Regions from separate parts of the Bittarella massiliensis (ex Durand et al. 2017) genome, predicted to be linked through region 1. Evidence: predicted binding sites of a transcription regulator. Region 1 holds the regulator's gene; the other holds the start of a gene.
The links. Region 1 encodes NrdR, which represses ribonucleotide reductase genes. Its sites were predicted from a motif close to CACNANATNTNGTG; they were not measured.

Region 2: a site for NrdR is predicted at 1,490-1,503, ahead of GT748_RS08275 (vitamin B12-dependent ribonucleotide reductase). Genes of this name have one in related genera too.

Annotation. Positions count from the first base shown of each region.
Region 1 is NZ_WWVY01000005.1:59,676-63,538, forward strand. It holds gene GT748_RS07350 (spore germination protein) at 1-714, opposite strand, end outside; gene GT748_RS07355 (DUF421 domain-containing protein) at 808-1,482, shown strand; gene GT748_RS07360 (DUF4363 family protein) at 1,550-1,927, shown strand; gene nrdR (transcriptional regulator NrdR) at 2,039-2,500, opposite strand; gene GT748_RS07370 (DUF6514 family protein) at 2,529-2,783, opposite strand; gene secF (protein translocase subunit SecF) at 3,411-3,863, opposite strand, start outside.
Region 2 is NZ_WWVY01000006.1:66,302-70,164, forward strand. It holds gene GT748_RS08275 (vitamin B12-dependent ribonucleotide reductase) at 1-1,421, opposite strand, end outside; gene gltA (NADPH-dependent glutamate synthase) at 2,004-3,398, opposite strand; gene GT748_RS08285 (sulfide/dihydroorotate dehydrogenase-like FAD/NAD-binding protein) at 3,401-3,863, opposite strand, start outside.

The sequences.
Region 1 (3,863 bases):
ACAGAGGGTGTCCGGGCGCTCGGTATACCCCACCCCGGAGAAGAGGGAGGCGTTCTTCTTGTCCAAAAATGGGGTCACATAGCCGCTGTCCAGGATGGCCTCCAAACGGATGGTGCCCAGCCGCTCCTTGATTTCCGCCAACACCTTGGCGCTGACCTTATCGGTCATGTAGACCAAAAAGACATCGGTCTTGCTCTCGCTGCCCAGGTTCATGTATTCAAACTTCAGGTGGGGGCTCTTCATCCGCCGGCGGATCATGGTCAGGTTGATGCGGGCGGCCTCCACAAACCCCTCCCTGCTCCCCCGCATATTCTGCTCGTTCCCCGGTTCGGAGATGGAGCGAAAGTTGAACCCCTGCACCCCCAGGGCCAGCCCTTTTTCGCAGCCGTCGATGAGCAGCACCGCAAAGCCGGACATGGCAAATTGCAAAACCTCTTCCCGGGTGAGGACCACCTTCTGGTCGGCGGCCAGAAAATCGGTCCGCCCCAGGGTCAAAAAGAGCTCTTCCGGCTCTTGGATGCAGGCGTCCCGGTACTCGCGCAGGGGCTCGATGATCAGTTCCGCCAGGGTGCCGATGCCGATCATCCCCTCGCAGAAGACCAGTTCGCACCGGTGCCCCGCCAGATGGATGGATTTATTTAAAAAGTCGGAGCTGTTTTGCACCAGCGCCCGCAGGGCGACGATGTTCTCCGTCAAATCGGCGCACAGTCTCATTTCCATCACCTCTCTCTGGCCTATTCTGGCCTTTTTTCCACCGCTTCATACATAATAGAGGCGGCTGACACCATACTAGCGACAGGTGATGTTATGTTAGTTTTGATTGTGCGCACGACGATACTTTACGCCATCGTCGTCATAGCCCTGCGACTGATGGGAAAGCGGCAGATCAGTGAGATGCAGCCCTCTGAATTGGTGACCACCATCCTCATCTCCAATATTGTCTCCCTCCCCATCGAGAACACCGATATCCCCATTTTGGCCGGCATCCTGCCCATCTTCCTGATCATCTGCTACGAGGTGTTCCTCTCCTTTTTCTCCCTCAAGAGCAACCGCTTCCGCAAGATGGTCACCGGTACCCCCATCGTGGTGGTGCGGGAGGGGAAGATCGTGCAAAACGAGCTGGAAAAGCTGCGGATGACCGTGGAAGACCTGCTGGAGGAGCTGCGCCTCAAGGACATCTTCTCCCTGGAAGACGTCTACTACGCCATCGTCGAGACCAACGGCAAACTCAGCGTACTCCAGCGCTTCTCCGCCGCCACCGTGCAGAATAAGGACATGCAGATCGCCGGCACCGACCCCACCCCGCAGCTGGTGGTCATCAGCGACGGCAAACTGATGGAACAGGCCCTGCGCGACTGCGGGATCGACCGCCAGTTCGTAGAGGACAAACTGGCGGCCAGCCACTGCCGCATCCCCGACGTCCTCCTCATGACCTGCGACAGCTATCGCAACATTCGCATCGTAAAAAAGGAGGGGAATTGATCCCCCCTTTTCACCCACTCATGCCCGAAAAGGCATTTTACTTTACAGTATATAAGGAGGCGGTTTCGTGAAGCGCGTCATCCTCGCACTGAGCATCTTCGCCCTCTCGGTGGCCCTGGCCGTGACCTCGACCCAAATTCTCACCAACTGCTACAACGACATCAACGGCAGGCTCAACGAGGTCATCTTGCTGGCCACCGACGGCAGCAAACAGCTGCCCGAAGAGAACGAAAAGCTGATGCAGTCCTGGGAGGACAGCAAACAGCTCATCAACCTGTTTACCAACCGCAAAAATGTGGAGGACATCGGGGTGTCCATCTACAAGATGCAGGGCTATTTGGAAAAGGGAGAACTCTCCCTCTACCTGGGTGAGTGCTACGGCGTTCGCTCCAACTTGGAGCACATCCTCAAGGGGGACAACATCACCTGGGAGATTTTGACCTAGTCACCTGCTTTCACAGCGCGCAAAAAGCGACAATGGGGCGCTCGAGAATTCGTTCTCGGGCGCCCCATTGTCGCCTTGCGTGGCAAGGCACTATTGAATGTGGGAAAATCGCTACTTTCCGTCCTTTTGCAGCAGCCGTTTGAGCTCGTCCATAAAGGAGTTGATGTCCTTGAATTCCCGGTAGACCGAGGCAAAGCGCACATAGGCCACCTCGTCGATCGCCTTGAGCTCCTCCATCACCTTTTCGCCAATTTCGGTGGAGGTGACCTCCCCCATCAGGGAGTTTAAGAAGGAGGACTCGATGTCGGCCGCCAACTCTTCCAGCTGGCTCAGGGGGATGGGCCGCTTCTCACAGGCCCGGATCAGCCCGCCCAGCAGTTTGTCCCGGTCGAACAGCTCCCTCGACTTGTCCTTTTTGATGACGATGAGGGGCAGATTTTCAATCACCTCATAGGTGGTGAAACGGCGGCCGCAGCTGAGACACTCCCGGCGGCGGCGGATCTTCTCCCCCTCCTCAGTGGGGCGGGAATCGACGACTTTGCTCTCTGTATAGGAACAAAACGGACATTTCATATAGTTCTTCTCCCTCTCTGTGCCCGCCTTACAGCAAATCCTCCAAAACGTATTGGAGCTGAAGGGGAGCAACTTTACAGTCTACCAGCAGCTGAAAGACCTTTTCAGCCCGCCGGGAGAGCGAAGTGAAATCGGCGATCCGGCGCGATTCCCCGCTCTCACAAGACGTCACTTCAAATCCATAGCCGATGTAGTAGATCTCATTCAGTTCCCGGTACTCTCTGATCAAGTCGTAGCGGATCCTGCTTTGGAGATCTTCTGTATAGGCTGTCTTCACGATCATTTTGATTCCCTCCATACGTGTAATATGGAAGATTATACGTTGGAATCCACAATATGACAACCAAAAACATTCGACAATTTTTTCATCCGCTAAGCAAATGCTCATAAATTTGCTATTTGCACAAATTCGGCTCACATCTGAACAATTTGCCATTTTTCCTGTCGGACAAGGGATGTGCTGTATCGGCCTTTTCACCCGGAGATACAGCTGACCGCCTCCTCCTTCGTTGGGTACTCTCCGCCATCCTGTAAGCCGGAGGAGAGTACCCCCTCCTGCGGGAGAGGGCCTGGGCACCTGCAATGCCGGCCCTCTCTCAAGCGGGGGGCCCTTTTTTGACAGCGCAAGACCGGAGCTTATCCCCCTGATAGGGAAAAACGGCGCTTCAAATCGCCCTTTCTGTGGGTCCCTTATGTGTGTGCCTGCCCACAAAGTTCTGAGGCTCCTTTCCCCTTCCACACCGGCTGAGCGGATGCGGTAAACCCAATCAAGGGGCGGGCTCTCCTCCCCTTTTGTCAGGCGCTTTTTAGTATAGGGGATTTTTTGATAAATTGCAACTCTGTACGGGTCAAAAAAATTCCCGCCGTCCAGCGGACAGCGGGAATTTCTCTGCGCGAAAAAGGGAGAGCCTTATTTTTTCTTTTTGGCCTTGGGCGCTTTGGCGGCTTCGGCCTTCTTTTTGGCTTTGTGCTCCTGCCAAACCACCCACAACGGGCCGCTGATGCAGAGGCTGGAGTAGACGCCGGAAATCATGCCCACGATCATGGGGAAGGCGAAGGTCAGGATGGTGGTGACGTTGAAGATCAGCGCCACGATGCAGACCACGCTCATGGCCATAACGGTGGTGATGGTGGTGTTCATGGTGCGCACAAAACTCTGGTTGATGCTCAGGTTGACCCGTTCGGCCACCGGCATCGAGCGGTGCAACTGGGTGTTCTCGCGGATGCGGTCGTAGATGACAATGGTGTCGTTGATCGAGTAGCCTAGAATGGTCAAAACAACGGCAATAAAGTTGTCGTTGAGGGGGATGCGGCAGAGGGTGAAGACCGCAAAGACCATGACCACGTCATGGAGCAGGGCCAC
Region 2 (3,863 bases), on a different contig from region 1:
CGCCGCATCAGCTCGTCGGAGTAGAGGCCCCGCTCCTCCAGCAGCTGCTTGAGCACCGGGTTGACCTCGATGAGCTCGGTCCCGTCCATCACGTTGCGGATAAAGACGTAGGCGAAGACCGGCTCCACCCCCGAAGAGCACCCGGCGATGATGGAGAGGGTGCCGGTGGGGGCGATGGTGGTGACGGTGCTGTTGCGGCGGGCCGCCCCGTCTTTGAGGATGCTCTCTTCAAACAGGGGGAAAGCGCCCCGCTGCTGGGCCAGCTCCTCGCTGGCCTCGTGTCCCACCCGGTTGATGAAGGACATGATCTCCCGGGCGGCCGCCACCCCTTCGTCCGAGTTGTAGGAGATGCCCCGCAGCAGCAGCATGTCGGCAAATCCCATCACCCCCAGGCCGATCTTGCGGGTGGCCTTGGTGGTCTCGTCGATTTTGTCCAGGGGGTACTTGTTCACATCGATGACGTTGTCCAAAAAGTGGACGGCGGTGCGCACCGTTTTTTCCAGCTTCTCCCAGTCCACCTCGCAGCCGTTTTTGCTCTGTTTGAGCATCTTCACCAGGTTGATGGACCCCAGGTTGCAGCTCTCGTAGGGCAGCAGGGGCTGTTCGCCGCAGGGGTTGGTGCTCTCGATCGGCCCCTGGCCGGGGACCACGTTGTCCCGGTTGAGCCGGTCCAGGAAGATGATGCCGGGCTCGCCGTTTCTCCAGGCGCCCTCCACGATCTTGTCGTAGACCATCTTCGCCCCCAGGGAACCCACCACCTTTTTGGTGGAGGGATCGACCAGGTCGTACTCGCCGTCGGCGATCACCGCGGCCATGAACTCCTCGGTGATGCCCACGCTGATGTTGAAGTTGGTGATGTCGGCGTTGTTTTTCTTGCAGTCGATAAACTCCAGGATGTCCGGGTGATCCACCCGCAAGATCCCCATGTTGGCCCCCCGCCGGGTGCCGCCCTGCTTCACCGCCTCGGTGGCCATGTTGAACACCCGCATAAAGCTGATGGGGCCGCTGGCCACCCCGCCGGTGGACTTGACGGCGCTGCCGCAGGGGCGCAGCCGGGAGAAGGAGAAGCCGGTGCCGCCGCCCGATTTGTGGATCAGGGCCGCCTGTTTCACCGCCTCAAAGATGTCCTCCATCGAGTCGGCCACCGGCAGCACAAAGCAGGCCGACAACTGGCCCAGGGGGCGCCCGGCATTCATCAGGGTGGGGGAGTTGGGGAGGAACTCCAGGTTGGTCATCGCCTCGTAGAATTCCTTTTCCAGCGCCTCGGTGGAGGCGCCGCCGGTATAGGGCTTGTCCGCCCCGGCGATGGAACCGGCCACCCGGTGGAACAATCCCTCCACCGTCTCGGTCACCTTCCCGCTCTCGTCGCGTATCAAATACCGCCGCTCCAGGACGGTCTCTGCATTCTTTGAAACTGGCATTTCGCTTCTCTCCTCTTTCTTCGATCCGGGGCTTTGCCGCCCCGCAGAAAACCGCTGGTCGGCCATAACACCATATATTGTATCACTGCTAGGGTATAGGGGCAATATCTGTTATCGATCCAGCGGCCCGAAAAATAGAGAAGATTCTTCCCCCCTTTTGTGCAGAAGGGAAAATATCGAGTTTCCAATATTTTCTTGGCCGGTTTTGCGGGCGGACGAGAAAGGGAAAGAGAGACAGGGCCGCGCCGGTTTGGGCGGGGCCGACGGCGGCGAAGGGGGCGTAGGAGGGGCAGAAGGGGTGGAGAGAAGCGATGGAAGGGGGTGACGAGGAGACGTTCCGGCAAACCCGTCCCCGCGTGGCGTGGGGCCCCCCCTGAACCGCCTGCCCAACTTTGCCTGTAAATGGCTCGGGGGAGGAGAGGCCGCTGGGGGAAAAGGGGCGCTCCTCCGGCAGCTTCCCCCCAGCCTCTTTCCGCAAAAGCGCCCTTCCCTTCCTCTCTGTCTCCCCCTTTGCGGCAAAAGGAGAGGGCGCGCCCCCCTCTCCCGGGAAGGCGCGCCCTCTTCTATTTCTCGCGGGAAAACTCAGCTGTTTTTCCCCTGTATGTACTCGTCAATGGCGGTAGCGGCCTTTTTGCCCGCCCCCATGGCCAGGATGACGGTGGCTGCGCCGGTCACGGCGTCGCCCCCGGCGTAGACCCCCTCGCGGGAGGTGAGGCCGGTCTCCTCGTCGGCGATGATGCCGCCCCACCTCTGGGTCTCCAGCCCCGCGGTAGTGGACTTGATCAGCGGGTTGGGGGAGGTGCCGATGGCCATGATCACGCAGTCCACGTCCAGCACGAACTCCGAGCCCTCTTTTACCACCGGGCGGCGGCGGCCCGACTCGTCGGGCTCGCCCAGCTCCATCTCCACGCACTCGATGCCGCCCACCATCTTGTTCTCGTCGGGCAGGATCTGTACCGGGTTGCACAGCAGCTTGAAGATGATGCCCTCTTCCTTGGCGTGCTCCACCTCTTCGCGGCGGGCGGGCAGCTCCACCTCCGAGCGGCGGTAGACGATGTAGACCTCTTCGGCGCCCAGCCGCTTGGCGCAGCGGGCCGCGTCCATGGCCACGTTGCCGCCGCCCACCACGGCCACCTTTTTGGCGTGCTCGATGGGGGTGTCGGCCCCCTCTTTGTAGGCCTTCATCAGGTTGACCCGGGTCAAGAACTCGTTGGCCGAGTAGACCCCCTTCAGGTTTTCCCCGGGGATGCGCATGAACCGGGGCAGCCCCGCGCCCGAGCCGATAAAGACCGACTCGAAGCCCTGCTCGAACAGCTCGTCGATGGAGAGCACCTTGCCGATGACCATGTTGGTCTCCACCTTGCAGCCAAGGGCCTTTAGGCCGTCGATCTCCTTTTGCACGATGGCCTTGGGCAGCCGGAACTCGGGGATGCCGTAGACCAGCACCCCGCCGGCCAGGTGAAGGGCCTCAAACACGGTCACGTCATAGCCCTTTTTCACCAGGTCGCCGGCGCAGGTCAGGCCCGAGGGGCCCGAGCCGATGACGGCCACCTTGTGCCCGTTGGGGGCGGGGCGCTGGGGCGCCTCGGTGCTGTGGCTGTTGTGCCAGTCGGCCACAAACCGCTCCAACCGGCCGATGGCCACCGGCTCCCCCTTGATGCCCCGCACGCATTTCCCCTCGCACTGGGTCTCCTGGGGGCAGACCCGGCCGCAGACGGCGGGGAGGGAGCTCTGCCGGGCAATCACCTGATAGGCCCCCTCAAAATCCCGCTCCTTCACCTTGTCGATGAAGGCGGGGATGTCGATGGCCACCGGGCAGCCGCCCACGCAGGGGGCGTTTTTGCAGTGCAGGCAGCGGTTTGCCTCGTCCACGGCCTGCTCCTCGGTGTAGCCCAGGGCCACCTCTAAAAAGTTTTTGTTGCGCACATCGGGCGCCTGAGAGGGCATTTCATTTTTCTTTAAAGACATGTTGGGCACGGTTACTGCACCTCCTTGGCAAACAGGTTGCAGGTCTCTTCCCGGGCCTGCTTCTCAAAATCCCGGTACATGCTCGAGCGCTCGATGGCCTCGTCAAAGTCCACCAGGTGGCCGTCAAAGTCGGGGCCGTCCACGCAGGCGAACTTGGTCTCGCCGCCCACCGTCAGCCGGCAGCCGCCGCACATCCCGGTGCCGTCGATCATGATGGGATTCATGCTCACCACCGTCTTGATGCCGTAGCCCTTGGTGAGGGCGGCGACGAACTTCATCATCACCAGGGGGCCGATGGCGATGACCTCGTCATACTGCTCCCCGCTCTCGATGAGCTCTTTCAGGGCATCGGTCACCAGCCCCTTGCGGCCGCTAGAGCCGTCGTCGGTCATGATGACCAGCTTGTCGCTGACCGCCTCGAACTCCTCCTGCAAAATCACCAGGTCGGTGTTGCGAAAGCCCACCACCGAGTGG